DNA from 2 places in the Pseudomonas sp. CMR5c genome. Region 2 is predicted to be linked to the other one. Evidence: predicted binding sites of a transcription regulator. Region 2 holds the regulator's gene; the other holds the start of a gene.

Region 1 (14,607 bases), 620 kb from region 2:
CTCGTCGACGTCGAATGGCTTGGGCAGGTACTCGAAGGCGCCGCCCTGGTAGGAGGCGACGGCGCTGTCCAGGTCGGAGTGGGCGGTCATGATGATCACCGGCAGGCGCGGGTGCTGCTCGCGAATCCGTGCCAGCAGGTCGAGGCCGCTGGCCCCGGGCATGCGGATGTCGGAGATGATCACGTCCGGGGTCTGGCGTGCCAGGCGGCTCATCACCCCGTCGGCGCTGTCGAAGCTCTGGGTGGTCATCCCTTCCTGCTGCAAGGCTTTTTCCAGGACCCAGCGGATTGAACGGTCGTCATCGACGATCCACACGGTTTCACTTCGGCTCATGTCGATGGGGCTCCTTGTTCCAGTGGCAGAAAGATCGAGAACGTGGTGTGGCCTGGGTGGCTGTCGCACTCGATCAAGCCCTGGTGCTGGCTGATGATGTTCTGGGTGATGGCCAGGCCCAGCCCGGTACCATCCGGACGGCCGCTGACCATGGGGAAGAAGAGGGTGTCCTGCAGTTCGGCGGGAATCCCCGGGCCGTTGTCGATGATCTCGATCTTGGTCACCAGCCGGTGGCGTACGTGGCCGATGGTGAACTGGCGCATGGTGCGGCTGCGCAAGGTGATGCGGCCCAGGCGCAATTCGTTCTGGGTGCTGATGGCCTGCATGGCGTTGCGCACGATGTTCAGGACTGCCTGGATCATCTGCTCGCGGTCGACCAGCACGTCGGGAATGCTCGGGTCGTAGTCCCGGACCAGGGTGATGCAGCCCTGGCTCTCGGCCTCCACCAGGCTGCAGACCCGCTCCAGCACCTCGTGGATATTGGTCGGCGCCAGGACCGGCAGCTTGTTCGAGCCGAGCATGCGGTCCACCAGGTTCCGCAGGCGATCGGCCTCTTCGATGATGACGTTGGTGTAATCCCTGAGGCCTTCTTCAGGCAGCTGGCGGGCCAGCAACTGGGCCGCGCCACGGATTCCCCCCAGGGGATTCTTGATTTCGTGGGCCAGGCCGCGCACCAGCATCTTGCTGGTTTCCTGTTTGGACAGCTGGGCCTCTTCCTTGGTGATGCGCAGCAAGCGATCCCGGGGATGGACTTCCAGCAGCAGCAAGGTGTCGCCGTTGCTGAGGATCGGCGTCACTGCATAGTCCACGGTCAGGGTCTGGCCGGTCAGGGCGGTGAGCATCGCCTCGCGCTTGGTGAAGGGGTGGGCCTGCTCCACCGCCTGGCGCAGGGAGCTCAAGGCTTCGGCCGACTCGGTGAACAGCTCGCTGATGAACTGCCCATGGCTGCGCTGGCCGCTGATGGCCAGGAGCATTTCCGCCGCCGGGTTCATGTACTCAAGGCGCAGGTCGGCGTTGAGCAGGATGGTGGCGGTGGTCAGGTTGTCCAGTAACAGGCGATGCAGTGGGTCGCTGATGGTCATTCGGACCTCTTTTGGAGCAGGGCGATCTGCGGCCGGTCGCGGATCGTGCACGGGTTGAAGCACTGTCATGGGGAAAATGCAAAAACCAAACCAAGGCTCCGAAAAGAAGCGTCCGAGCCCCTGAAACAGGCGTTTGAACGACGCTTGCCTAGCGGGCTGCCAGCCCTGGCGAAGGTTTTCGACCCAAAATGGGTGGTCGATGAGCCATGGGTGCAAGGTTGTGCACCAATATAGTGCATGATCTGTGTCCGTGCATGATCCTTCGGCTGGATGGTGAATCGACGCCCGTTTTTCAGCGGCAACCATCCAGGCGCGGGTTTAGAGTGCCGGACCCGATGCTCGAAGATCCAGGATGCACCATGGACCACGCCCCCCTGCTGTTTCGCCTCCCCGACGACGACACCCTGTACCAGGCACTGCTGGATCGCGATCCGGCCTATGAAGGTTTTGCCTATGTCGGGGTGAAAAGCACCGGAGTGTTCTGCCGCCTGACCTGTGCCGCCCGCAAGCCCAAGCGCCATAACACGGTGTTCTTCGGCTCGATCAAGGGGTGTGTCGAAGCGGGTTTTCGCCCCTGCCTGCGTTGCCGCCCACTGGCCGAGGCGGGAGTCCAGGAGCCCTGGGTCAAGGTCTTGCTCGAGCAACTGCACGCGGATGCCGAGCGCCGCTGGTACGAGGATGACCTGGTGCGCCTGGGTTTGGACCCGTCCACCGTGCGGCGTGCCTTCAAGCGCTACTTCGGCGTGACCTTCCTGGAGATGGCCCGCTTGCGGCGCATGGGCCGGGGCATGCAGCAACTGGCATCGGGCGAGCCGGTGATCGAGGCCCAGATCAGTGCCGGCTTCGACTCCGACAGCGGCTTTCGCAAGGCCTTCGGCCGGCTGGTCGGCCAGCCACCCTCGAACTTGCGGGGGCGCGAGCTGCTCAAGGTGGATTGGTTGCAGACCCCCATCGGCGTGATGCTGGCCGTGGCCGATGCCCAGGTCCTGCATCTGCTGGAGTTCTTCGACCGCCCGGCCCTGGCGGGGGAGCTGCGCAAGTTGCAGGACAGCAGTGGTTCGAGCATCGGCTTCGGGCGTTTTGCCCCCATCGACCAGATCGAGGCCGAACTGCGCCGTTATTTCGCCGGTGAGCCGGTGTCTTTCCAGACACCGTTGGCGATGCAGGCCTCGGCCTTCACCCGTACGGTATGGCAGGCGCTGCGGGCCATTCCCCTGGGCAGCACTTGCAGTTACGCCGGGTTGGCGCGGGATATCGGCTCGCCGACGGCGGTGCGCGCCGTGGCCCGGGCCAATGGCGCCAACCAGATCGCCATCGTCATCGCCTGCCATCGGGTGATCGGCGCCGATGGCTCGCTCACCGGTTATGGCGGTGGTCTATGGCGCAAACGCTGGCTGTTGGAGCATGAGCGACGCATGCACCTGGCCGGACGGGAACAACCGGTGCAGGCCCAGGAGTCGTTCAGCGGTGGGCGCGCAGCAGGAAGAAACTGATTTCCGCGCTTTGCTGCAGGACTTGTTCGCCCTCAAGGACTTGCACCGCCAGGCGATGAAGGCCGCGGTCGAGGTTCGACAAATGCAACTGCGGGCCACGGCCAGGGGCGCCGTGAGGCTCGCCATCCAGCAGCAGGCGCAGGCGATGGGACGGCTGTAGCGGCGGGTGCAGGTCTACCTGGACGCTGAAGCTGCCGTTGTTGGCCCGCAGCGCGCCCTGCTCCTGCACTCCGTTGAGCTGCAGGCGGCGGTAGGCCTGCCTCTGGCTGGTCTGGCAGGCGGCCGGTGCCCTGTTCGAAGACGGCCAGTCGCTGGATCCTCGGTCGCTGCCGGTGCAATGGCCGGCGGTGGGGTGATAGAGGGCCGCATCAGCCGGCAGCAGGGTTATCCACAGCAGCCATAAAGCAGCGATACGCATGGTCCGGATCCTCCTGGTGAGCCCTCAGCATAGGGGCGCACCGGGCAGGGGCGGGCGTGGTTAACCTTTGAATACACATAATTCGGCGGTGGCCCGGATCATCGCCAGCTGGCGCAGCGGTTCGCCGGCGCTGGCCTGGTTGGCCCGGGCCAGCCACTGCGGGCAGTGCGGGTCGCTGCGCTGGGGAGCGAAGCTGGCCAGTTGTTGCAGCAGGCGCTTTTGCAGCTGGTCCAGTTGCGGGCGGATCTGTCCGGCCAGGTCCTGGCGGGGAGTGTCCGGAGCCCGGCCTTGCAGGTTCCAGGCCGAGAGCCTGGCGTATTGCACCAGCTTGTTGGCCTCGATCTGCGCGGCGAAGAACTGCTCCACCATGGCTTCATCCAGGCCATGGCTGGCAGCCTGGGCCGTGGCTGCGGCGATCACCTGTTGCTCCCGGGGCCGGTCTTCCACGGCCTTGTGGCTGTCCCATTTGCTCAAGGCCACCTGCTCGGCGAGTGTCAGGCGTTCAGCGATGCTGCCCAGTAGTGGGGCGAGGCTGGCCGGGCTGTCATCGGCCCGGGCCAGGCTGGCGGACAGGGCGCAGGCCAGGGCGAGAAACAGGCTCAGGGAAGATTTCATCGGCGGGCTTCCGGGTGGGTAATGGGCTGGCCATGATGCCTGCAAGCTGGCGGGACGCCCACGGAAAATCCCCGGGGCGTTTGTGCCGGGAATGAAAAAGGCCTCCCGAAGGAGGCCTTTCGATCACGCCGCTTGCGCGAGCGCTACCGGATCAGCAGCTGTAGTACAGCTCGTATTCCAGTGGGTGCACGAAGGTGCGGACCTTGATCTCTTCTTCGCTTTTCAGGGCGATGTAGGCGTCGATGAAGTCGTCGCTGAAAACGCCGCCTTTGGTCAGGAACGCACGGCCCTTGTCCAGCTCTTCCAGGGCTTCCTTCAGGCTGCCGCAAACTTGCGGGATCTCTTTGGCCTCTTCAGGCGGCAGGTCGTACAGGTTCTTGTCCGCGGCATCGCCTGGGTGGATCTTGTTCTGGATACCGTCCAGGCCGGCCATCAGCAGTGCGGCGAAGCACAGGTACGGGTTTGCAGCCGGGTCCGGGAAGCGTGCTTCGATACGGCGGGCCTTGGGGCTCGACACGTAAGGGATACGGATCGAAGCGGAGCGGTTACGGGCCGAGTAGGCCAGCATCACTGGAGCTTCGAAGCCTGGCACCAGGCGCTTGTAGGAGTTGGTGGCCGGGTTGGTGAAGCCGTTCAGGGCCTTGCCGTGCTTGATGATGCCGCCGATGAAGTACAGGGCGGTATCGGACAGGCCGGCATAACCTTCACCAGCGAAGGTGTTCTTGCCGTCTTTCCAGATCGACATGTGTACGTGCATGCCCGAGCCGTTGTCGCCGTACAGCGGTTTTGGCATGAAGGTGGCGGTGCGGCCATAGGCGTCGGCCACGTTGTGCACCACGTACTTCAGGGTCTGGGTTTCGTCGGCCTTCTTCACCAGGGTGTTGAACTTGACGCCGATTTCGTTCTGGCCGGCAGTCGCCACTTCGTGGTGGTGGACTTCGACGGTCAGGCCCATTTCTTCCAGTGCGTTGCACATGGAGGTACGGATTTCGTGGTCATGGTCGAACGGTGGCACGGGGAAGTAGCCGCCCTTGATGCCTGGACGGTGGCCCTTGTTGCCGCCTTCCACGTCCTGGTCGGACATCCACGAGCCTTGCTCGGAGTAGATCTTGAACATCGAGCCGGAGATGTCGGACTTGAACTTCACCTGGTCGAAGATGAAGAACTCAGGCTCTGGACCTGCGAATACGGTGTCGCCGATACCGGTGGCCTTCAGGTGCTCTTCGGCGCGCTTGGCGATCGCCCGTGGGTCACGGTCGTAGCCCTGCATGCTCGAAGGCTCGATGATGTCGCACACCAGGATCAGGGTCGGCTCTTCGGTGAACGGGTCGAGCACGGCGGTCTCGTCGTCCGGCATCAGGATCATGTCGGAGGCTTCGATGCCTTTCCAGCCAGCGATGGAGGAACCATCGAACATCTTGCCCGCTTCGAAGAAGTCCTCATCCAGCGCATCACGAGCCGGCATGGTCACGTGATGTTGAGTGCCCTTGGTGTCCGTGAAGCGCAGATCAATCCACTTGACGTCATGATCTTTGATGAGTTGAACCGACTTCGACATAGTGTCCTCCGGGGTGGCTTCGGGCTTGATGTTGGAGTGCCCTTAGAATGTGGGTGATGCCGGCGCGAATACTCTGCCATGGCAACCTGCCTCACAAGGGAGCAAATTGCATGCCAGTGCCCTGGGATGGGTTTTGTGCTCCAAAACCACGCTTTGTGCGACCCATGGCAACGAACGCCGGCTTTTTGCGCACTGCAATGTAGCGCTTATTCGAATGAATGACCCGTTTTGGTGCATTGAAAACCTTCTGCACATTAACTGGTTAAACCTTGAGCAATTTCCGCTATAATCCGCGCCCCCCTTTTTCGGCTGGCCCAGCGCGCGCTGTTTTCATGAAACTAATCGTTAAAGTTTTCCCGGAAATCACCATCAAGAGCCGCCCGGTACGGACGCGTTTCATCCGTCAGCTGGCCAAGAACATCCGTGCCGTGCTCCGCGACCTGGACCCGGCCGTGGTGGTCAATGGTGTGTGGGACAACCTCGAGCTGGAAACCGCCGTCAGCGAGCCCAAGGCCCTGAAGGAGATGACCGAGCGCCTGCGCTGCATGCCCGGCATCGCGCATTTCCTGCAGGTCGATGAATACCCCCTGGGGGATTTCGACGACATCGTCGCCAAGTGCAAGCAGCACTTCGGCCACGCCCTGGAAGGGAAGATCTTCGCCGTGCGCTGCAAGCGTGCCGGCAAGCATGAATTCAGCTCCATGGATGTGGAAAAGTACGTCGGCAGCCAGTTGCGCCGGCAGTGCGGTGCGGCGGGAATTTCCCTGAAAGAGCCGCAAATCGAAGTGCGGATGGAAATTCGCGACCAACGGTTGTTCGTGATCCACAGCCAGCACAACGGCATCGGCGGCTACCCGCTGGGCGCCCTGGAACAGACCCTGGTGCTGATGTCCGGCGGCTTCGACTCCACCGTGGCGGCCTACCAGATCATGCGCCGCGGCCTGATGGGGCATTTCTGCTTCTTCAACCTGGGCGGTCGTGCCCACGAATTGGGCGTGATGGAAGTCGCGCACTATATTTGGAAGAAGTACGGCAGCTCCCAGCGCGTGCTGTTCGTCAGCGTGCCGTTCGAGGAAGTGCTCGGCGAGATCCTGGGCAAGGTCGACGACAGTCATATGGGCGTCATCTTGAAGCGTATGATGTTGCGTGCCGCCTCGAGCATCGCCGAGCGCCTGCACATCGACGCGCTGGTCACCGGCGAGGCGATCTCCCAGGTTTCCAGCCAGACCCTGCCGAACCTGTCGGTGATCGACTGCGTGACCGACAAGCTGGTGCTGCGGCCGCTGATCGCCAGCCACAAGCAGGACATCATCGACCTGGCCAACCAGATCGGCACCGCCGATTTCGCCAGGCACATGCCGGAATACTGCGGGGTCATCTCGGTGAACCCCAAGACCAATGCCAAGCGCCATCGCGTCGAGCATGAAGAGAAAGAATTCGACATGGCCGTGCTCGAGCGAGCGATCGAGCGGGCCAAGCTGGTGCCGATCGATCGCGTGATCGACGAGCTGGGCCAGGACCTCAAGGTCGAGGAAGTCGACGAAGCCCTGGCCGGCCAGATCGTCATCGACATCCGCCATCCGGATGCCCAGGAAGACGATCCGCTGGAACTGCCGGGGATCGAAGTGCAAGCGCTGCCGTTCTATGCGGTGAACGCTCGTTTCAAGGAGCTGGACCCCAACCGCCAGTACCTGCTGTATTGCGACAAAGGCGTCATGAGTCGCCTGCATGCTCACCATCTGCTCAGCGAGGGACATGCCAATGTGCGCGTTTATAGACCGAGCTAAATGCCCGGGGCTGTTCGCCTGTGGCTTGCGTCACCGGCCCCCCGACGCCGCCGTCAAGCTGTAACGGCAAGGCCTGAATCTACTGTCCATCGCTGCCCGCACTGGTCAGCACACCGAATCCTCTGATCGAGATACACAAGTGATCGAAAATCTACGCAACATCGCCATCATCGCCCACGTTGACCATGGTAAGACCACCCTGGTAGACAAACTCCTGCGCCAGTCCGGCACCCTGGAGCGCAACGAGCTCAACGACGAGCGCGTGATGGACTCCAACGACCAGGAAAAAGAGCGCGGCATTACCATCCTGGCCAAAAACACCGCCATCAACTGGAACGGCTACCACATCAACATCGTGGACACCCCCGGCCACGCCGACTTCGGCGGCGAAGTTGAGCGCGTAATGTCCATGGTCGACTCCGTGCTGCTGCTGGTCGACGCTCAAGACGGCCCTATGCCGCAAACCCGTTTCGTGACCAAGAAGGCTTTCGAAGCCGGCCTGCGTCCGATCGTGGTGATCAACAAGGTCGACCGTCCGGGCGCTCGTCCTGACTGGGTTCTGGACCAGATCTTCGACCTGTTCGACAACCTGGGCGCTACCGAAGAACAGCTGGACTTCAAAGTGGTCTACGCCTCGGCCCTGAACGGCATCGCCGGTCTGGACCACACCGACATGGCCGAAGACATGACCCCGCTGTACCAGTCGATCGTCGACAACGTACCTGCGCCAAGCGTCGACCGTGACGGTCCGTTCCAGATGCAGATCTCTGCCCTGGACTACAACAGCTTCCTGGGTGTGATCGGTGTTGGCCGTATCGCCCGTGGTCGCGTCAAGCCGAACACCCCGGTTGTCGCCATCGACACCGAAGGCAAGAAGCGCAACGGCCGTATCCTCAAGCTGATGGGTCACCACGGCCTGCACCGCGTGGACGTTGAAGAAGCCGCTGCCGGCGACATCGTCTGCATCAGCGGTTTCGAGGAGCTGTTCATCTCCGACACCCTGTGCGACATGAACAACGTCGAAGCGATGAAGCCGCTGACCGTCGACGAGCCGACCGTTTCCATGACCTTCCAGGTAAACGATTCGCCGTTCTGCGGTAAAGAAGGCAAGTTCGTGACCTCCCGTAACATCAAGGAGCGTCTGGACAAGGAACTGCTGTACAACGTTGCCCTGCGCGTTGAAGAAGGCGACTCGGCCGACAAGTTCAAGGTTTCCGGCCGTGGTGAGCTGCACCTGTCGGTTCTGATCGAAACCATGCGTCGCGAAGGCTTCGAGATGGCTGTAGGCCGTCCGGAAGTGATCATCCGCGAAGTGAACGGCACCAAGCAGGAACCGTTCGAGAACGTGACCATCGACATCCCTGAAGAATCCCAGGGCAAGGTCATGGAAGAGATGGGCCTGCGTAAAGCCGACCTGACCAACATGGCGCCGGATGGCAAGGGCCGTGTACGCCTGGAATACAACATTCCAGCCCGTGGTCTGATCGGTTTCCGTAACCAGTTCCTGACCCTGACCAACGGTGCAGGCATCCTGACCTCGATTTTCGATCGCTACGACACCATGAAGTCCGGCCACATGTCCGGCCGCCTGAACGGTGTTCTGGTATCGGTTGAAACCGGCAAGGCCCTGACCTACTCCCTGGAAACCCTGCAGGCGCGCGGCAAGCTGTTCGTCGAGCACGGCCAGGAGATCTACAACGGTCAGATCATCGGCCTGAACAGCCGTGACAACGACCTGGGCGTGAACCCGACCAAAGGCAAGAAGCTCGACAACATGCGTGCTTCCGGCAAGGACGAGACCATCGCCCTGGTACCACCAGTTCGCCACACCCTCGAGCAGGCCCTGGAATTCATCCAGGACGACGAGCTGTGCGAAGTGACTCCTAAGTCGATCCGTCTGCGCAAGAAGATCCTCGACGAAGGCGAGCGTACCCGCGCTGCCAAGAAAGCCAAGTCCAACTAAGACTGGCTGAATGAAAAACGCCCCCGGTCGCAAGGCCGGGGGCGTTTTTTTATGCCTGGAGAAAACCTGTAGGGACCGTCTTGCCCGTTACCGGCCAAGACGGTATCTACAACGACAGCGGCGGCAGAGTTGTAGAGGGCGGGCGGGGATCAGAAGCGTTCCAGGGTCCGTCGGCTGGTGTTGCTCGGGCGTTCCAGGGGCTTGGGCTTGTAGGCGCAGTAGCCTGGGCGCGGGCCGATCTTGGGATGGTTGCGGCAGGTATCGGGGCGCTTGTCGTAAATGGTGCACAGGCGGCTCTTGCGGTCCAGATACAGGCAGTCGTTGTTGCTCATGCGCTGCAAGGTGAAGATTTCCGACTTCTGGTTGTAGCGCTCGACGATGCCTTCCTTCTGCAGGCGCTTGGCGATGTTCTTCGCCGGCTCACCCCGCTCGAACTCGTCGACGATGCCGATGCGGATCAGGTCCTTGATCTTCACTTCCACTGGCAGTGTGCAGCAACTGGACATGCAGGAACCGCACATGGGCGCGGAGTACTTGGCCCAGGTATCGAGGCGATCGATTTCCGCGGCGGCAATCAGGTTGGAGTTCATCAAGGTGGGTTCCGGCATGTTTTCGGGGGCGCGCGATCATACCGGGACTGCTGGATTTTTGAACAACTTTGCGTCGGATTTTTCGTACTGATGTGCCAGTTATTTCGTGCTGGTACGACCTCTGCTTGCTTTTTCACCGCTGGAGCGGGGGACGGCGCTTTTTGCCCGGTCATTTGAATCAAGGCCGAACCAGAGCCTTCACCTCGTGTCAGACCGACTAGGCTCAGTCAATTCCATGCTCACTGTGTATCTCGTCAGAGGTCTTAACGATGACTCAGGAATCCCCTGTTCGCGACACGGAGGTAGCGGCTTTTCGTGAAGCCGTCTTGACCAAACTCACCTATGCGGTCGGCAAGGATCCGGACCACGCCTTCGACCATGACTGGTTCGAGGCCATCGCCCTGGCGGCCCGGGACCACATGGTCGATCACTGGATGGATCACACCCGGCAGATCTATCGCCGGGGCCAGAAGCGGGTGTACTACCTGTCCCTGGAGTTCCTGATCGGCCGCTTGCTGGTCGACAGCCTGAGCAACCTCGGGCTGCTGGACGTGGCCCGCGAAGCCCTGTCGGACCTGGGCGTGGACCTGGAGCGCATTCGCCTGCTGGAGCCCGACGCGGCCCTGGGCAATGGCGGCCTCGGGCGCCTGGCGGCCTGTTTCATGGAAAGCATGTCGACCCTGGGGATTGCCGGCCATGGCTATGGCATCCGTTATGAACACGGGTTGTTCCGCCAGGCCATAGTCGATGGCTGGCAGCAGGAGCAGACCGAGCACTGGCTGGACTTCGGCAACCCCTGGGAGTTCGAGCGTCCCGAGGTGATCTACTCCATAGGTTTCGGCGGCGGTGTCGAGACCGTGGTCGACGAGAGCGGCGCGACCCGCCAGGTCTGGTGGCCGGCGGAAACCGTGCGGGCGGTGGCCTACGATACCCCGGTGGTGGGTTGGCGCGGTGCCAGCGTCAACACCCTGCGGCTGTGGCGGGCACGGGCCATGGAGGAGTTGCACCTGGAGCGCTTCAACGCCGGCGACCACCTGGGCGCCGTGGCCGAAGTGGCGCGGGCCGAGAGCATCTCGCGGGTGCTGTACCCGGCCGACAGCACCGAGGCTGGCCAGGAGCTGCGCCTGCGCCAGGAATACTTCTTCGTCTCGGCGTCCCTGCAGGATCTGCTGCGCCGGCACAAGAACATGCACGATTCGGTGCTCAGCCTCGGCGAGCATGCGGCCATCCAGCTCAACGATACCCACCCGTCGATCGCCGTGGCCGAGCTGATGCGCCAACTGGTGGACCTGCATGGCATCGCCTGGGATGCGGCCTGGCAGGTCACCGTGGAAACCCTGGCCTACACCAACCACACCTTGCTGCCAGAGGCCCTGGAGACCTGGCCGGTGGGCCTGATGGAGCGCCTGCTGCCACGGCACATGCAGATCATCTACCTGATCAACGCCCAGCACATCGATTCGCTCAGGGCCAAGGGCCTGCATGATTTCGACGTGCTGCGGGCGGTATCGCTGATCGAAGAGGACAACGGCCGCCGGGTACGCATGGGCAACCTGGCGTTCCTCGGCTCCCACAGCGTCAATGGCGTTTCCGGCCTGCATACCCAGCTGATGCGTAGCACGGTGTTCTCCGAACTGCACAAGCTGTACCCCGAAAGGATCAACAACAAGACCAACGGCATCACCTTCCGCCGCTGGCTGTACCAGGCCAACCCGCAACTGACCCAGATGCTGGTGGACGCCCTGGGCCCCGAGCTGCTCGACAGTCCCGAGGACCGGCTGCTGGCGCTCGAGCCCCTGGCCGACAAGCCGGCGTTTCGCAAACAGTTCGCCGAGCAGCGCCTGCACAGCAAGCGGGCCCTGGCGGCGATCATCCATGAGCGCCTGGGGATCGCGGTCAACCCGGCGGCGATGTTCGATGTGCAGGTCAAGCGTATCCACGAGTACAAGCGCCAGTTGCTCAACCTGCTGCATACCGTGGCGCTCTACCAGGCGATCCGCGCCGAGCCGGAAACCGACTGGGTGCCCCGGGTGAAGATCTTCGCCGGCAAGGCCGCCGCCAGTTATCACCAGGCCAAGCTGATCATCAAGCTGGCCAACGATATCGCCCGCACGGTGAACAACGACCCTACGGTGCGTGGCTTGCTCAAGGTGGTGTTCCTGCCCAACTACAACGTCAGCCTGGCGGAAAGCATCATTCCCGCCGCCGACCTGTCGGAGCAGATCTCCACCGCCGGTTTCGAGGCCTCGGGCACCAGCAACATGAAGTTCGGCCTCAACGGCGCCTTGACCATCGGCACCCTGGACGGCGCCAACGTCGAGATGTGCGAGCGGGTCGGGGCCGAGCACATGTTCATCTTCGGCCTCACCGCCCAGCAGGTGGAGGCACGCAAGCGCAACGGCGAGTTCAGCGCGGCGCCGGATATCGCCGCGTCCCACCGGCTCAACGATGTCCTGCAGGCGATCCGTGGCGGGGTGTTCTCCCCGGACGATCCGTCGCGCTATACCGGCCTGGTGGATTCGCTGGTGGACCATGACCGGTTCCTGGTCTGTGCCGACTTCGATGCCTACTGGAATGCCCAGGCCCGGGTCGAGGAGCGCTGGCACGATTCCAAGGAATGGTGGCGCTCGGCGGTGCTCAACAGTGCGCGAATGGGCTGGTTCTCTTCGGACCGGACCATTCGCGAGTACGCCACGGAGATTTGGAAGGCCCTGGAGTAAGCCCGCCGGCCAGGCGCTGGAACTGTGAGCAAGGCCCGGCGTTCGCCGGGCCTTGTCGATATACTGGGCAGCGTTTTTGTCCCGGCCCGTGCCTCGTCGCTCGTGCCCGGCTTCCAATGTCAATGGCGGCCCCGCACAGGCAGGGCCGCGGCCGAAGCGGTAAAACAACAACAGCTGGACCTGTCCGTTACCGGACTGTTTAGGGATGTCGACACATGCAATGGATGTTCATGCTGCTGGGCGCGGTGTTGGGGTGGATCGTCGATGAGTCTTTGGGCGATGCACTGATTGGCGCTTTCCTCGGACTGGCGGTTGGCCTGGCCTTTCGTCTTGGCCTGTTGCACAAGCAGGTGGCTGGCCAGCAGCTTGAGCTGCAGCAAGCCAGGCAGGACTTGTCCCGGCTGGGCCAGCGTCTGGAACTGCTGGAAGCCGGCAACGGCTCGCCGGCCGAACCTGTGGCCCAGCCCGAGGCCAGCAACGCCCCGGCTCCCGAGGTCCAGGTCGCCAGTGCTCCGGTTCCCGAGCCGGCCGCACCGCCGCAGTTCGTCCTCGACGAGATCCTCCCCGTGCAGCCGGCGCCCACCACCGCGGACCTGGTCTGGGAACTGCCTCCCGCCGCCACCCCGGCTGCCGTCAGCGAGCCGCTGCCTGACTCGGCCTGGCGTTCGCAGCCGCAGCGGCAAGCCGAACCGCAGCCGGCACCTTCGCCGGCAGCACCCGTGGAGTACGAGCCGAACCTGATCGAGCGCGCCATCAGCGGTGCGCGCAATTGGCTGTTCGGTGGCAACACCGTGCTGCGGGTCGGGGTGGTGCTGTTATTCCTCGGCTTGGCATTCCTCCTGCGCTACGCCACCGAAGGCGTGGTGGTGCCCATCGAGTTGCGCTATGCCGGGGTCGCGGCCTGTTCCCTGGGCCTGCTGGGCCTGGGCTGGTGGTTGCGCCGACGTAACGGTGCCTATGCGCTGATGCTCCAGGGCACGGGGATCGCGGTGCTGTACCTGACCGTGTTCGCAGCCATGCGCCTGCACCCGTTGCTCGATCCTTCCGCGGCCCTGGGCCTGCTGGTGGCGGTGACGCTGTTCTCGGCGATCCTGGCCATCACCCAGGATGCCCTGGGCCTGGCCGCCGCGGCGGCACTAGGCGGGTTCGCGGCGCCGATCCTCACCTCCACCGGCGCAGGCAGCCACGTGGCGTTGTTCAGCTACTTCGCCCTGCTCAACGCCGGCATCCTCGCCATTGCCTGGTTCAAGGCCTGGCGCCTGCTCAACCTGATCGGTTTCGTCGGTACCTTCGGCATCGGTTTCGCCTGGGGCATGCGTTCCTATACCCCTGAACTGTTGTGGAGCACCGAACCGTTCCTGGTCCTGTTCTTCCTCATGTACCTGGCCATCGGCCTGCTGTTCACCCGGCGCAAGCTGCTGGACCTGAACGATGCCCCCGCCGATGGTGACCGCCAGGCGCTGTTGCAATGGTCGGCGCGCAAGGGCGACTACGTCGACGGCAGCATGCTCTTCGGTCCTCCGCTGGTGGGCTTCGGCCTGCAACTGGCGCTGGTCCAGCACCTGGAGCTGGCCGCGTCCTTCAGCGCCCTGGCCCTGGGCCTGGTGTACATGCTGCTGGCCCGCTTGTTGATGGGTGGCCGGGCCCTGCTGCTGGGCGAGACCTGCCTGGCCCTGGGCGTGATCTTCGCCAGCCTGGCCATTCCCCTGGGCCTGGATGCGCGCTGGACCACCGCCGCCTGGGCGGTGGAGGGCGCCGGGATCTTCTGGCTCGGCATGCGCCAGCGGCGCTCGTTGGCCCAGGCCTTCGCCCTGCTGCTGCAGGCAGGTTCTGCCGCGGCCTTCCTCAATGAACTGCGCTTTGCCAGTACCAGCCTGCTGTCCGGTGCGCCCCTGGGGGCGTTGCTGCTCGGTGGCGCCCTGCTGTTCAGCTTCGACCAGTTGCGGCGCACGCCGCAGGAGCAACTGCCGAACTGGCTGAAAGAAGGCATCCGCCCACTGTTGGCGGTGGCTGGCCTGGGCTTCCTGTATCTGCTGGCGCCGCTGTTC
Region 2 (14,607 bases):
AGTTCGTGTTCTCCACCAGCGAGGCGTACCTGATCGAGGACGGCAAGATCACCGCGCCGGTCAAGGGGGCGACCCTGATCGGCAACGGCCCGGAAGCCATGAGTCGGGTATCGATGGTGGGCAACGACCTGTCCCTGGACAGTGGCGTCGGCACCTGCGGCAAGGACGGGCAGTCCGTACCGGTAGGCGTCGGCCAGCCAACTTTGAAGATCGATGCGATCACGGTGGGTGGCACAGGGGCGTGATTGGGCAAGAGACGGCTGGGCTGCCTGGGCGGCCCAGCCGGAGCAAGGCTCAGCGCAGGCCGCGCTGGGTCTCGTCGATGTCGCGGATGTACTTGAAGATCTTGCGGCTGGTGGCAGGGGGCTTGTTATGGGCCACCTCATGCTGGGCCTGGCGGATCAGCGAGCGCAGTTGCTGGCGATCGGCCTCGGGATACTCGCTGACGAACTTGTCCAGCACGTCGTCGCCGCCGGCGATCAGGCGATCGCGCCAACGCTCCAGGTTATGGAAGCGTTCGTTGTACTGCCGGGTGGAGGCATCGAGTTGATCGAGCAACTGCAAGATGGCGTCGATGTCCTGGTCCCGCATCAGCTTGCCGATGAATTGCAAGTGGCGTTTACGGGCGATATGGGCGACATGCTTGGGGGCTTCCGCCAGGGCCCGGCGCAGGGCGTCGGTCAATGGCAGTTTGGCCTGCAGATCGGGTTTGAGAGTGGTAAGGCGCTCGCCGAGATCAACCAGAGCATGCAGCTCGCGTTTGACCTGGGTTTTGCTTTTCTCCCCATCGAGGGAGTCGTCGTAAGAATCAACCATGGTGGCAGTCCGCAAAGAAACGCCGCCATGATAACCAGTCGAGGGCCGCTTGTCCGGCCCGGTCGCTCGCCGGCCTTAATCGAAAGCAGAATTTGAGTGGAGAACACCATGAGTGCAGCACAAAGCGTCGGCCCACAAGCTTTGCCGGCCCTGCAGGAGCAAGTGGAGCAGATCATCGCCGAAGCGCGGCGCCAGGGAGCCAGTGCCTGTGAAGTGGCAGTATCCCTGGAACAGGGACTGTCGACCTCGGTGCGCCAGCGGGAAGTGGAGACCGTGGAGTTCAATCGCGACCAGGGCTTTGGCATCACCCTCTATGTAGGCCAGCGCAAGGGCTCGGCCAGCACCTCCGCCAGTGGTCCGGACGCCATCCGTGAAACCGTGGCCGCGGCCCTGGCGATCGCCAAGCACACTTCCGAGGACGAGGCCTCGGGCCTGGCTGATGCGTCCCTGATGGCTAGCGAGGTGCGGGACTTCGATCTGTTCCATGCCTGGGACATCACTCCCGAGCAGGCCATCGAGCAAGCCCTGGCCTGCGAGGCGGCGGCGTTCGCTGCCGATGCGCGAATCAAGAATGCCGATGGCACTACCCTGAACACCCACCAGGGTTGCCGGGTATATGGCAACAGCCACGGCTTCATCGGTGGCTACGCCTCTACCCGTCATAGCCTGAGCTGCGTGATGATCGCCGAGGCCGATGGCCAGATGCAGCGCGACTACTGGTATGACGTCAATCGCCAGGGTCAGTTGCTGGCGGATCCGGCGAGCATCGGCCAGCGCGCCGCCCAACGTGCCGCCAGTCGCCTGGGCGCTCGCCCGGTGCCTACCTGCGAAGTGCCGGTGCTGTTTTCCGCCGAGTTGGCCGGTGGTCTGTTCGGCAGCTTCCTGGGGGCGATTTCCGGCGGCAACCTGTACCGCAAGTCTTCGTTCCTGGAAGGCGCCCTGGGCCAGCAACTGTTCCCGCAATGGCTGACCATCGACGAGCGTCCGCACCTTCTGCGCGCCATGGGCAGCTCGGCCTTCGATGGCGACGGCCTGGCCACCTACGCCAAGCCTTTCGTCAAGGATGGCGAGTTGGTGTCCTATGTGCTTGGCACCTATTCGGGGCGCAAACTGGGCATGCCGAGCACCGCCAACGCCGGTGGGGTGCACAACCTGTTCGTCACCCATGGCGATGAAGACCAGGCCGCCTTGCTGCGGCGCATGGACCGAGGGCTGCTGGTCACCGAGCTGATGGGCCATGGCCTGAACATGGTCACCGGCGACTATTCCCGCGGTGCCGCCGGTTTCTGGGTCGAGAATGGTGAAATCCAGTTCCCGGTGCAGGAGGTGACCATTGCCGGCAACCTGCGGGACATGTTCAAGCAGATCGTGGCCGTGGGTAATGACCTGGAACTGCGCAGCAACATCCGCACCGGCTCGGTACTGATCGAACGCATGACCGTCGCTGGCAGCTGATCATCGTTTGTGTCTTCAGAACGCGCCGCCCTTTGGGTGGCGCGTTTTTTTATGCCTGGCATTTCCATGGCGGTGCAGGAGCTGGACAAAACCTGTACAAGCCAGATTGATTTGATTCTCAATATCATTTAATAATGAAAATCATTATTCAATGAGCCCAGGTCATGAGTTCTGCCTTGCACGAGCAGCCTTACCTTGAAAGCTGGCGCTGGATGAGCCGCCAGATCCGTTGCGCACTGGACCCGGACGAACCCCGTCTGATCGAGCATTACCTGGCCGAGGGGCGATATCTGGCCTGTTGCACGGCCATATCCGCCTGGACCGTTGCCGAAACCTCCTTCCGTTTGTTGATCGATACCGCAACCGATACCGCGTTGCCCTGGCACTGGCGCAGCTTGTGCCTGGACCAGGCGTGGCGACCTCTGCGCGATATGGAGCGGTTGTCGTTGTGCAAGTGCCGGCTCAAGCGCTGGCAAAGCCATGCCTGGCGACTGGCGACCTGTTCGCTGTTGCCTTCCATTCCCCTGATTGAACTGGTGCAAGGATTTCCCGATGAGTAATACCCGTATCGAACGCGACAGCATGGGCGAGTTGCAGGTCCCGGAGCAGGCGTTGTATGGCGCGCAGACCCAGCGTGCGGTGGATAACTTTCCTATCAGCGGGCAGCGCATGCCGCGGGCTTTCATCCGGGCGCTGATCCTGGCCAAGGCCGCGGCGGCCAGGGCCAACGTCGAGCTGGGCCAGATCAGCCAGTCCCAGGGCAAGGCCATCGTCGATGCCGCCCAGGGGCTGCTGGAAGGCGACTTCATGCAGCACTTCCCGGTGGATGTGTTCCAGACCGGTTCCGGTACCAGTTCCAACATGAATGCCAACGAAGTGCTGGCGACCCTGGCCAGCCGGTTGCTGGGCGAGGTGGTCAACCCCAATGACCATGTGAACTGTGGCCAGAGCAGCAACGACATCATTCCCACCACCATCCATGTCAGTGCCGCCCTGACCTTGCACGAGCAACTGTTGCCGGCCTTAGTGCACCTGGTCGAGGTCATCGAGCGCAAGGCGTTGGAGGTGCACTCGTTCGTCAAGACCGGCCGTACCCACCTGATGGATGCCATGCCGGTACGCATGAGCCAGGTGTTGGAGGGCTGGGCGCAGCAGCTCAAGGCCAACATCGCGCATCTGCAGGATTTGTTGCCGAGCCTGCAGGCCCTGGCCCAGGGTGGTACTGCGGTAGGTACGGGAATCAACGCGCATCCGGAGTTCGCCGCGCGTTTCAGCCGGCAGTTGAGCGAGCTGACCCAGGTGCAGTTCACCCCGGGCAAGAACCTGTTCGCCCTGATTGGCTCCCAGGACACCGCGGTAACCGTCTCCGGGCAACTGAAGGCAACAGCGGTTTCGCTGATGAAGATCGCCAACGACCTGCGTTGGATGAACTCGGGACCACTGGCCGGATTGGGGGAGATCGAGCTGGAGGGCTTGCAACCTGGTTCGTCGATCATGCCTGGCAAGGTCAATCCGGTGATTCCGGAGGCGACAGCGATGGTGGCGGCCCAGGTGATCGGCAACGACAGCGCCATTACCGTGGCCGGGCAGTCGGGTAACTTCGAGCTCAACGTAATGCTGCCGATCATTGCCCAGAACCTGCTGAGCAGTATCGAGTTGCTGGCCAACTCCAGCCGCCTGCTGGCAGACAAGGCCATCGCCAGCTTCAAGGTCAATGAAGCGAAGCTCAAGGAAGCGCTCTCGCGCAACCCGATCCTGGTGACCGCCCTCAACCCGATCATCGGTTACCAGAAGGCCGCGGAGATCGCCAAGACCGCCTACAAGCAGGGGCGCCCGGTGATCGATGTGGCACTTGAACACACCGATCTGTCGCGCAGCCAGCTGGAGGTCCTGTTGGATCCGGAGAAGCTCACCGCAGGTGGCGTGTAACCCCCGTTAGCGCTTTGGAGGTCGATCATGGAGCACTGGAAACGCACGATTGAAAGGGCCAATCGCCTGTTCATGCAGGATGAGCTGGTGGATGCCCGTGAGTTCTACCTGCAAGCGCTGGCATTGGCCCAGGTGCTGTTCGAGCGCTGGCCTGATGCCGACGAAGCGGTGGCGGCCTGCGTGATCTCCCACCACAACCTGGCGGACCTGCATTTACGCCTGAACCAGCCGGAGGAGAGCGCGGAGTATCTCTGCGCTATCCACCAGCGGTTGTTGCAGACCATGCAAGACAACCGCTTGCCCCTGGCGCTGCGTGAAGCGGCCTTGCGCCAAAGCAGCAAGACCTACCTCGAGCTGCTCAATTTCATCGGTGAGCACGGCGCATATCCCCGTTCCCACCGCTTGCTGGACAACAACATTGAGTGCCTGTCTGCGGATAGGCACGGCAGCCCCTCTCATGGAGTGCACTGACATGTCCTTTACCTTGCCTGTTCTGCCGTATGCATACGATGCCCTGGAACCGCATATCGATGCGCAGACTATGGAAATCCACTACACCAAGCACCATCAGACCTACGTCAACAACCTCAACGCGGCGATAGAAGGTACCGAATGGGCCGAGTGGGAAGTAGAGAGACTGGTGGCGAGCATCCAGCAGTTGCCGGAAGGGTTGCGTGCCGCGGTGATCAACCAGGGCGGCGGGCATGCTAACCATTCGCTGTTCTGGGCGGTGATGACGCCTGCCGGCGGGGGTAAGCCCGATGGTGCACTGGCACAGGCCATTGACCGGCATTTGGGTGGGTTCGAGAGCTTCAAGGAGGCTTTCACCAAGGCCGCGCTGACCCGTTTTGGCAGCGGTTGGGCTTGGCTCAGCGTGACTCCGGAGAAAACCCTGGTAGTGGAGAGCAGCGGCAACCAGGACAGTCCGCTGATGAATGGCAACACACCGATTCTTGGCCTGGATGTGTGGGAGCACGCCTACTACCTGCGCTATCAGAATCGCCGGCCCGAATACATTAATGCTTTCTACAACGTGATCAATTGGCCAGAAGTCGCCCAGCGTTACCACGCCGCGATGGCCTGATTTTTCCTTGGATAATAAATAAGGTCGACTATGGGCACAGAGACATTGGCGATCAGCAGCGGACGGATGTTTCGTTATGCCTTCGGTTCGCTGCTGCTGTTGGCGGGTACCGCATTGCTGGTGGCTCAGGGGCTCAACTGGCTGAACCTGGAACCGCGTTTGTTGCGTGCCTTGCAGGGCGGCGCGATCTGCGCCTTGGGTACTGCGCTGGGAGCGGTGCCGGTGCTGGTGATCCGCAAGATGCCGATCGCGGTGAGCGATACCTTGCTCGGCTTTGGCGCTGGAGTGATGTTGGCGGCGACGGCGTTTTCGCTGATCGTGCCGGGCATCGCAGCGGCCCAGGAGCTGGGGCTGTCGGCCTGGGGCGCCAGTGGCCTGGTCTGTACCGGGATCATGCTGGGTGCCCTCGGCCTGTTCCTGGTGGACCTGAAGATTTCCGGCGGCAGTTCGGAGACCCTGGTGGGCACGCCGGAGCATCCAGTCATCGCGCCGCGGATCTGGTTATTCGTCTTCGCCATCATTGCCCACAACATTCCCGAAGGCATGGCGGTCGGAGTGTCGGCCGGCGGCGGCATGGCCGATGCGGATAGCCTGGCCATGGGTATCGCGCTGCAGGATGTGCCGGAAGGGCTGGTGATCGCTCTGGTGTTGGCAGGTGCTGGAATGTCGCGAGTCAGGGCGTTCCTGATCGGCGCTGCTTCTGGCCTGGTAGAGCCAGTGTTCGCCCTGCTTTGTGCCTGGCTGGTGAGCTTGGCACAGGTGCTGTTGCCTTTGGGGTTGGCCCTGGCGGCCGGAGCCATGCTGTTGGTGGTGACTCATGAGGTGATCCCCGAGTCCCGGCGCAATGGTCACGAAAAGCTTGCCAGTCTTGGCTTGTGTATCGGCTTCTGCCTGATGATGGTAATGGACACGGCACTCTCCTGAGTGCCGGCTGGGCAATGCCCGGGCAGGCTTACTCGCCTTCGTCGAAGTAGTTGTTGATCAAGGCGACCAGGGCATCCAGCGCTTGCTGTTCCTGTTCGCCCTCGGTCTTGAGATGGATCTTGGTGCCTTTGCCGGCGGCGAGCATCATCATGGCCATGATGCTCTTGCCGTCGACCATGGATTCCGGCGTCCGGCCAGCGCGAATCTGGCAGGGAAACTGGCCAGCGACGCCGACGAACTTGGCTGATGCGCGGGCATGCAGGCCCAGTTTGTTGATGATCTCGATTTCCAGAGCTGGCATCGCGGGGTAGATCCTTTCAGCTAAGGTCGCGGTGGCGAACCTGGACGTTCTTCAGGGATTTTTGCAGGACCTGGCCCAGGCGCTCGGTCAGGTACACGGAACGATGGTGCCCGCCGGTACAGCCGATGGCGATGGTCACGTAGGCGCGGTTGCTGGCGGCGAAGCGTGGCAACCACTTGAGCAGGTAGCTGGAGATGTCCTGGAACATCTCTTCGACATCCGGTTGCGCAGCCAGGTACTCGGCCACGGGAGCGTCCAGTCCGGATTGGGCGCGCAGTTCGGGTTTCCAGTACGGGTTGGGCAGGCAACGCACATCGAACACCAGGTCGGCGTCCACCGGCATGCCGCGCTTGAATCCGAAAGATTCCACCAGGAAGGCAGTGCCTGGCTCGGGCTGGTTCAACAGCCGCAGCTTGATGGTATCCCGCAGCTGGTAGAGATTGAGGTTGGTGGTGTTGACCTTGAGGTCGGCCAGGTCGACGATCGGCCCCAATAGTTGGGTCTCGTCATGGATGGCCTCGGCCAGCGAGCGGTTGGCGCTGCTCAAGGGATGGCGCCGGCGGGTTTCCGAGAAGCGCTTGAGCAGGGTTTCCTCGTCGGCGTCCAGGTACAGCACATCGCACTGGATGTGCCGGCTGCGAACTTCTTCCAGCAGCTCCGGAAAGCGCGACAGGTGGCTTGGCAGGTTGCGGGCGTCGATGGACACCGCCACCAGCGGTTGCGCCAATTCGGTATGGATCAACGCGCGTTCGGCCAGCTCGGGCAGCAGGCCGGCTGGCAGGTTGTCAATGCAGTAGTAGCCGTGGTCCTCCAGAACATCGAGGGCGGTGCTTTTACCTGAGCCGGAACGGCCGCTGACGATGATCAGACGCATGGTTACCGACCGTTCTGTTCGTCCAGCACGACCTGGTACAAGGCTTCGTTGCTGGTGGCGCTGCGCAGCCGCTCACGAACTTCCTTGCGATCGAGCATGCTGGCGATCTGCCGGAGCAGTTCCAGGTGCGCATCGGTGGCGGCCTCCGGGACCAGCAGTACGAACAGCAGGTCCACGGGAGCGCCGTCGATGGCATCGAAGTCGATCGGGGCGTCCAGGTGCATCAGCGCGCTGATGGGGGACTCGCAGCCTTTGAGGCGGCAGTGGGGAATAGCGATGCCGTTGCCGAACCCGGTGGAGCCGAGTTTCTCGCGGGCGATCAGGCTCTCGAATACGTCCTGCATCTCCAGATCAGGCACTTCACGGCTGATCAGGTTGGCAATTTGTTCGAGGGCGCGTTTTTTACTGCCGCCCGGCACGTTCACCAGGGAACGGCCGGGGGTCAGGATGCTTTCAAGTCGGATCATGGGAGGGGAGTATCAGCGACCCGTGCCTTGGAGAAGGTGGAGTTGCTTTTCCTTATGCTTTTTCAGTTGGCGGTCAAGCTTGTCCGTGAGCAGGTCGATTGCGGCATACATATCGTCATGTTCTGCATTGGCGACGACCTCCCCACCGTGGATGTGCAGGGTCGCCTCGATTTTCTGCTTCAGCTTCTCGACGGCCATGGTGACCTGCACATTGGTGATCTTGTCGAAATGGCGTTCCAGTCGGTCGAGCTTCTCGCCGATGTAGACGCGCAGAGGTTCAGTCACTTCGAGTTGGTGTCCACTGATGTTGACTTGCATACAGCTTCTCCTTCGTTGCCAGTGCATAACGCGGCAGGCCGTTTTGCCTGCCACCTAGACTGTGTCTGAAACCAGCCTGCACATCGATCGGGCTACCTTGCCCGGTCATCGCTCGGCGGGTTTCAAGCACACTCCGAAACGCTGTGGCCAGCCCGGCGGCTACATCAACCGCTTGCGTTCGCTGGAAGGCGCGATCCCAAGGGATTCGCGGTACTTGGCGACGGTCCGGCGGGCTACCTGGATACCTTGTGCCTCCAGTAAACCAGCGATCTTGCTGTCACTCAACGGCTTTTTCTGATTTTCCGCAGCCACCAGTTTCTTGATGATCGCGCGGATCGCCGTAGACGAGCATTCACCGCCTTCGGAGGTGCTGACGTGGCTCGAGAAAAAGTATTTCAGCTCATATATGCCCCGTGGGGTATGCATGAATTTCTGCGTGGTCACCCGGGAAATCGTCGACTCGTGCATGCCCACCGCTTCGGCGATGTCGTGCAGGACCAGGGGCTTCATCGCTTCGTCGCCGTACTCGAGGAATCCGCGTTGGTGCTCGACGATCTGGGTGGCGACCTTCATCAGGGTTTCATTGCGGCTCTGCAGGCTCTTGATGAACCAGCGGGCCTCCTGCAACTGGTTGCGCATGAAGGTGTTGTCCGCACTGGTATCGGCGCGGCGCACGAACCCGGCGTACTGGGCGTTGACCCGCAGGCGTGGCACGGATTCCTGGTTCAGCTCCACCAGCCAGCGTTCGTTGTCCTTGCGCACGATGACGTCAGGAACCACGTACTCGGCTTCGCTGGACTCGATCTGCGAACCCGGGCGCGGGTTGAGGCTCTGGACCAGTTCGATGACCTGGCGCAGTTCGTCTTCCTTGAGCTTCATGCGGCGCATCAGTTGGCTGTAGTCGCGGCTGCCCAGCAGGTCGATGTAGTCGTTGACCAGGCGCTGGGCCTCGGCCAGCCAAGGTGTTCTCGCCGGCAACTGGCGCAGTTGCAGCAGCAGGCATTCGCCCAGGCTGCGGGCGCCGATGCCGGCCGGCTCGAATTGCTGTATGCGGTGCAGCACGGCCTCGACCTCATCCAGCTCGATATCCAGCTCGGGGTCGAAGGCTTCGAGAATCTCTTCCAGGGTTTCGTCCAGGTAGCCCTGGTTGTTGATGCAGTCGATCAGGGTCACTGCGATCAGGCGGTCGGTGTCCGACATCGGGGCCAGGTTCAGCTGCCAGAGCAGGTGGCTCTGCAGGCTTTCGCCAGCCGAGGTGCGGGTGGTGAAGTCCCACTCGTCATCATCGCTGCTGGGCAGGCTGCTGGCGCTGGTCTGGTACACATCTTCCCAGGCGGTATCCACCGGCAGCTCGTTGGGGATGCGCTCGTTCCATTCACCGTCCTCGAGGCTGTCCACCGTCTGGGTGGTTTCCTGGTAGGAGGGTTCCTGGATCTCGGTGTTGGGTTTGGACTCGGTGTTGTCGGCCAGGGGGTCGCTGTTGTCGAAGTCGTCGCCCTCTTCCTGGCGTTCGAGCATCGGGTTGGACTCCAGGGCTTCCTGGATTTCCTGTTGCAGGTCCAGGGTCGACAGTTGGAGCAGGCGGATGGCCTGTTGCAGCTGCGGTGTCATCGTCAGCTGCTGGCCCATTCTCAGGACTAGCGATGGTTTCATGGCAGGGGCTTAACACCTTAATTGCCGGCGCACATGCGCCATCCACTACAGGGCGCCGGAGCGCCAAACATAAGCAAATTATATGCCTGAAACTGAAGTGTTTGCCTAGAGCGCTGTAACAATAAAGTTTGTGGGGTTTTATCGTTCCCAGCGCCCAGGCAATGGGTCCTGCACCTCAGCCCTTACAGGCGGAACTCATGGCCCAGGTAGACTTCCTTGACCAGTTCGTTGGCCAGGATGGTCTGGGAGTCGCCTTCGGCGATCAGTTGTCCGTCGTTGACGATATAGGCGGTCTCACAGATGTCCAGGGTTTCGCGGACGTTGTGGTCGGTGATCAGCACGCCGATCCCCTTGGCCTTGAGGTGGTGGATGATCTGCTTGATGTCGCCGACCGAGATCGGGTCCACGCCTGCGAAAGGTTCGTCCAGCAGGATGAACTTGGGGGCGGTGGCCAGGGCCCGGGCGATTTCCACGCGGCGGCGCTCACCACCGGACAGGCTCATGCCGAGGTTGTCGCGGATGTGGTTGATGTGGAATTCCTGCAGCAGGCTTTCCAGCTCCTGGCGACGGCCGGCCTTGTCCAGTTCCTTGCGGGTCTCGAGGATGGCCATGATGTTGTCGGCCACCGACAGCTTGCGGAAGATCGAGGCTTCCTGGGGCAGGTAGCCGATACCTGCACGGGCGCGGCCGTGCATCGGCTGGTGGCTGACGTCCAGGTCGTCGATCAGGACTCGGCCCTGGTCGGCCTGGACCAGGCCCACGATCATGTAGAAGCAGGTGGTCTTGCCGGCACCGTTGGGGCCAAGCAGGCCGACGATCTGGCCGCTGTCGATGGACAGGCTGACATCACGCACGACCTGGCGGCTCTTGTAGCTCTTGGCCAGGTGCTGGGCTTTGAGAGTTGCCATTACTGGGCCTTTTGCTCGTCGGTTTTCTTTTTCGGCTGGATGACCATGTCGATTCGCGGACGTGGCGCAGTAACCGAGCTGCCGTTGGCGCGACCGGCGTTGGCCACTTGCTTGACGGTGTCGTAGACGATCTTCTCGCCTTCGGTGGTGTTGCCGTCGTTGATGACCTTGGCCTTGTCGATCAGCACGATGCGGTTTTGCTGGGCATGGTACTGGATGGTCACGGCATAGGCCTGGACCGGCTTCGGATCGGTCTGCTTCTGCAGTTGCTCGAAGTAGGCCAGGTTGCCCACCGAGGTCACTACGTCGATTTCACCGGTCTTGGCCCGGGTGATGGTCACGGTATTGCCGGTGATCTTCATCGAGCCCTGAGTGATGATCACGTCGCCCTTGTAGGTGGCCACGCCATTCTTGTCGTCGAGCTGGGCGTCATCGGCCTGGATGCGGATCGGCTGTTGGCTATCGTTCGGCAGAGCCCAGGCGCTCACGCTTCCCAGTGCTGCGCCCAGACTGAGCAAAATAGGGAGGGTTTTAACGAGCCTCATACTGTCCTCTTACGTTCGATAGCAGGTTCATCCTGCCGTCTTTCAAATACGCTTTCATTCCCTTGGCAGTGGTCACGCCGTCGGCGCCGTCGATTCTAACGGCTTGCTCGGTCTGCGCATATTGCTTCTGCGGGAATACTGTCATGCGGCTGGTGGTGATCAGCAGGTTGCGATTTCTCTCGTCGGTGCGGGCCACGCGGACGGAGTCGATCAGCTCGACTTCGGTGCCATCGGGGTTGACCTCGCCACGCTCGCTCTGGACATGCCACGGATAGGTGGTGCCGCGATACATCTGCAGGTCCGGCTTGGTCAGCAGGGTCACTTCGCTGGCCTTGACGTGCTCGACCTTGTCCGAGGTCATCTCGTACTGCAGCTTGCCATCGGGCAGGTACTGCACGCTGTGGGCGTTGATCACGAAGTAGTCGATGGCGCTTTCGTCGACCTGCACCATTGGCTTGTCGAGAAACCGCTCAGGGCTGATGTTCCAGTAACCGACCGCCGCGAACAGCAGGGCGATGGTCCCGAAGATCAGGATGTTGCGAATCTTTTTGCTCAGCATCGGTGGGACCCTATAAATAAGCAGCGTTGGCTGCTTCGAGGCGGTCCTGGGCATGCAGGATCAGTTCGCAGAACTCGCGGGCAGCGCCTTCGCCGCCCCGTGCCGTTGTAGTGCCGTGGGCATGCTCGCGGACGAACGGGGCTGCGTTGGCGACCGCCATGCCCAGGCCGACGCGGCGGATCACCGGCAGGTCGGGCAGGTCATCGCCCAGATAGGCGACCTGTTCATAGCTTAGGCCCAGTTGGGCGAGAAGCCCGTCCAATACCACCAGTTTGTCTTCGCGGCCCTGGTACAGGTGAGGGATTCCCAGGTTCTTGGCCCGGCGCTCCACTACTGGCGTCTTGCGACCGCTGATGATGGCGGTTTGTACTCCGGCTGCCATGAGCATCTTGATGCCCTGGCCGTCGAGAGTGTTGAAGGTCTTGAATTCGCTGCCATCCTCGAGGAAGTACAGGCGCCCGTCGGTCAGCACGCCATCGACGTCGAAGACCGCCAGCTTGATGTGCTTGCCGCGTTGCAGCAGGTCGTCATTCATTTACATCACTCCCGCGCGCAGCAGGTCGGACAGGTTGAAGGCGCCGATCGGGCGATCCTCGTTATCTACCACGATCAGTGCGTTGATTCGATTGTCTTCCATGATCTTCAAGGCTTCGGCTGCCAGCATTTCGGCGCGTGCGGTCTTGCCGCGCAGGGTCATGACTTCATCGATAGTGGTGTGATGGATGTCGATGTTGCGGTCCAGGGTGCGGCGCAAGTCGCCGTCGGTGAAGACCCCGGCCAGGCGCCCGTCGGCCTCGGCGATAGCGGTCATGCCCAGGCCCTTGCGGCTCATCTCCATCAGGGCGTCCTTGAGCAGGGTGCCGCGCTGGACCTGGGGCAGCTGTTCGCCGGCATGCATGATGTTTTCGACCTTCAGCAGCAGGCGACGCCCCAGTGCACCACCGGGGTGGGAGAAGGCGAAGTCTTCGGCGGTGAAGCCGCGCGCCTCCAGCAGCGCCACGGCCAGGGCATCGCCCATGACCAGGGCGGCGGTGGTCGAGGAGGTCGGTGCCAGGTTCAGCGGGCAGGCCTCATGTTCGATATGGGCGTTGAGGTTGACGTCGGCGGCTTTGGCCAGCGGTGAATCAGGGTTGCCGGTAATACTGATCAGTTGGATGCCCAAGCGCTTGATCAGTGGCAACAGGGTCACGATTTCATTGGTGGAGCCGGAGTTGGAGAGGGCGAGGATCACATCGTCGCGGGTGATCATGCCCATGTCGCCATGGCTGGCTTCGGCCGGGTGGACGAAGAACGCCGTGGTGCCGGTGCTGGCCAGGGTGGCGGCGATCTTGTTGCCGATATGCCCGGACTTGCCCATGCCGACCACTACTACTCGACCTTTGCTGGCCAGAATCATCTCGCAAGCACGAACGAAATCTGCGTCGATATGAGGCAGCAAGCTCTCTACTGCCTGGATTTCGAGGCGAATTGTGCGTTGTGCCGATTGAATCAGGTCGCTGGATTGACTCATGTCTGAAATCGTATAGCCCGATGAAAAGGCGGCGATTATAACGGTAATGATCGAATCCCTCACGCAAGTTCGTCAGCCTTTGTCTACTTGCGCAGAGAATCCGGCGATTTTGCCTGTCCTATACCTGAACGGTCATGGCTTCGGCCTTGGGGGCTCTGCATCAGCAGTGATATAGTTCGCCGCCAGTTCGGCCTGCCCAGGGGCACGTGCTCTCGGGAGAGAGCCTAGCGTCCGAGTGTTAGGCTGCATCGCAAGGAGTTTAGATGAGTGCCGACAACGCTTACGCGGTCGAGCTGAAGGGCGTTTCCTTCAAGCGCGGTGCGCGCAGCATATTCAATAACGTGGATATCCGTATTCCGCGGGGCAAGGTCACCGGCATCATGGGGCCTTCCGGCTGTGGGAAAACTACCCTGCTGCGCTTGATGGGCATGCAGTTGCGGCCCAGCAGCGGCGAGGTCTGGGTCAATGGCCAGAACCTGCCGACGCTCTCGCGCAGCGATCTGTTCGATGCTCGCAAGCAGATGGGCGTGCTGTTCCAGAGCGGTGCGCTGTTCACCGACCTGGATGTCTTCGAGAACGTGGCCTTTCCGCTGCGGGTGCACACCCAGCTGCCTGACGAAATGATTCGTGACATTGTCCTGCTCAAGCTGCAGGCAGTGGGGCTGCGTGGGGCCGTCGACCTCATGCCCGACGAACTTTCAGGCGGCATGAAGCGCCGGGTCGCCCTGGCCCGGGCCATCGCCCTGGATCCGCAGATCCTCATGTACGACGAGCCTTTCGTGGGCCAGGACCCGATCGCGATGGGGGTGTTGGTGCGCCTGATTCGCCTGCTCAACGATGCCCTGGGCATCACCAGCATCGTGGTGTCCCATGACCTGGCGGAAACCGCGAGCATCGCCGACTACCTCTATGTAGTGGGTGATGGCCAGGTGTTGGGCCAGGGAACTCCTGCCGAGTTGATGGACTCCGACAATCCGCGTATCCGGCAATTCATGAAGGGCGATCCCGACGGCCCGGTACCGTTTCACTTTCCAGCGCCGGACTACCGCGCAGATCTTCTGGGGAAGCGCTGATGCGCAAGATATCGCTAATCGAGAGGATTCGTCTCTTCGGTCGCTCAGGCATCGATGTCCTGGCGGTACTGGGGCGTTCCACCCTGTTCCTGTTCCATGCGCTGCTCGGTCGCGGCAGCATCGGCGGTGGTTTCGGCCTGTTGGTCAAGCAACTGCATTCAGTGGGCGTCATGTCCCTGGTGATTATCGTC

The links. The regulator sigma-54, encoded in region 2, starts transcription at its own class of promoters, with help from an activator protein. The targets are predictions, from matches to a motif close to ANTGGCATNNANNTTGCTNT.
Region 1: a site for sigma-54 is predicted at 5,598-5,617, ahead of glnA (glutamate--ammonia ligase). Genes of this name have one in related genera too.

What each region holds. Positions count from the first base shown of each region.
Region 1 is NZ_CP027705.1:412,312-426,918, forward strand. It holds gene ntrC (nitrogen regulation protein NR(I)) at 1-333, opposite strand, end outside; gene glnL (nitrogen regulation protein NR(II)) at 330-1,415, opposite strand; gene C4K40_RS01935 (bifunctional transcriptional activator/DNA repair enzyme AdaA) at 1,775-2,908, shown strand; gene C4K40_RS01940 (hypothetical protein) at 2,877-3,326, opposite strand; gene C4K40_RS01945 (chorismate mutase) at 3,387-3,941, opposite strand; gene glnA (glutamate--ammonia ligase) at 4,093-5,499, opposite strand; gene thiI (tRNA uracil 4-sulfurtransferase ThiI) at 5,832-7,286, shown strand; gene typA (translational GTPase TypA) at 7,426-9,249, shown strand; gene C4K40_RS01970 (YkgJ family cysteine cluster protein) at 9,399-9,842, opposite strand; gene C4K40_RS01975 (glycogen/starch/alpha-glucan phosphorylase) at 10,109-12,559, shown strand; gene C4K40_RS01980 (DUF2339 domain-containing protein) at 12,775-14,607, shown strand, end outside.
Region 2 is NZ_CP027705.1:1,032,720-1,047,326, forward strand. It holds gene tldD (metalloprotease TldD) at 1-245, shown strand, start outside; gene yjgA (ribosome biogenesis factor YjgA) at 295-816, opposite strand; gene pmbA (metalloprotease PmbA) at 925-2,271, shown strand; gene C4K40_RS04650 (hypothetical protein) at 2,436-2,831, shown strand; gene C4K40_RS04655 (aspartate ammonia-lyase) at 2,824-4,200, shown strand; gene C4K40_RS04660 (hypothetical protein) at 4,228-4,671, shown strand; gene C4K40_RS04665 (superoxide dismutase) at 4,673-5,284, shown strand; gene C4K40_RS04670 (ZIP family metal transporter) at 5,315-6,208, shown strand; gene C4K40_RS04675 (HPr family phosphocarrier protein) at 6,237-6,509, opposite strand; gene rapZ (RNase adapter RapZ) at 6,526-7,383, opposite strand; gene ptsN (PTS IIA-like nitrogen regulatory protein PtsN) at 7,386-7,850, opposite strand; gene hpf (ribosome hibernation-promoting factor, HPF/YfiA family) at 7,863-8,168, opposite strand; gene C4K40_RS04695 (RNA polymerase factor sigma-54) at 8,328-9,821, opposite strand; gene lptB (LPS export ABC transporter ATP-binding protein) at 10,004-10,729, opposite strand; gene lptA (lipopolysaccharide transport periplasmic protein LptA) at 10,729-11,274, opposite strand; gene lptC (LPS export ABC transporter periplasmic protein LptC) at 11,261-11,833, opposite strand; gene C4K40_RS04715 (HAD family hydrolase) at 11,844-12,368, opposite strand; gene C4K40_RS04720 (KpsF/GutQ family sugar-phosphate isomerase) at 12,369-13,343, opposite strand; gene C4K40_RS04725 (ATP-binding cassette domain-containing protein) at 13,607-14,416, shown strand; gene mlaE (lipid asymmetry maintenance ABC transporter permease subunit MlaE) at 14,416-14,607, shown strand, end outside.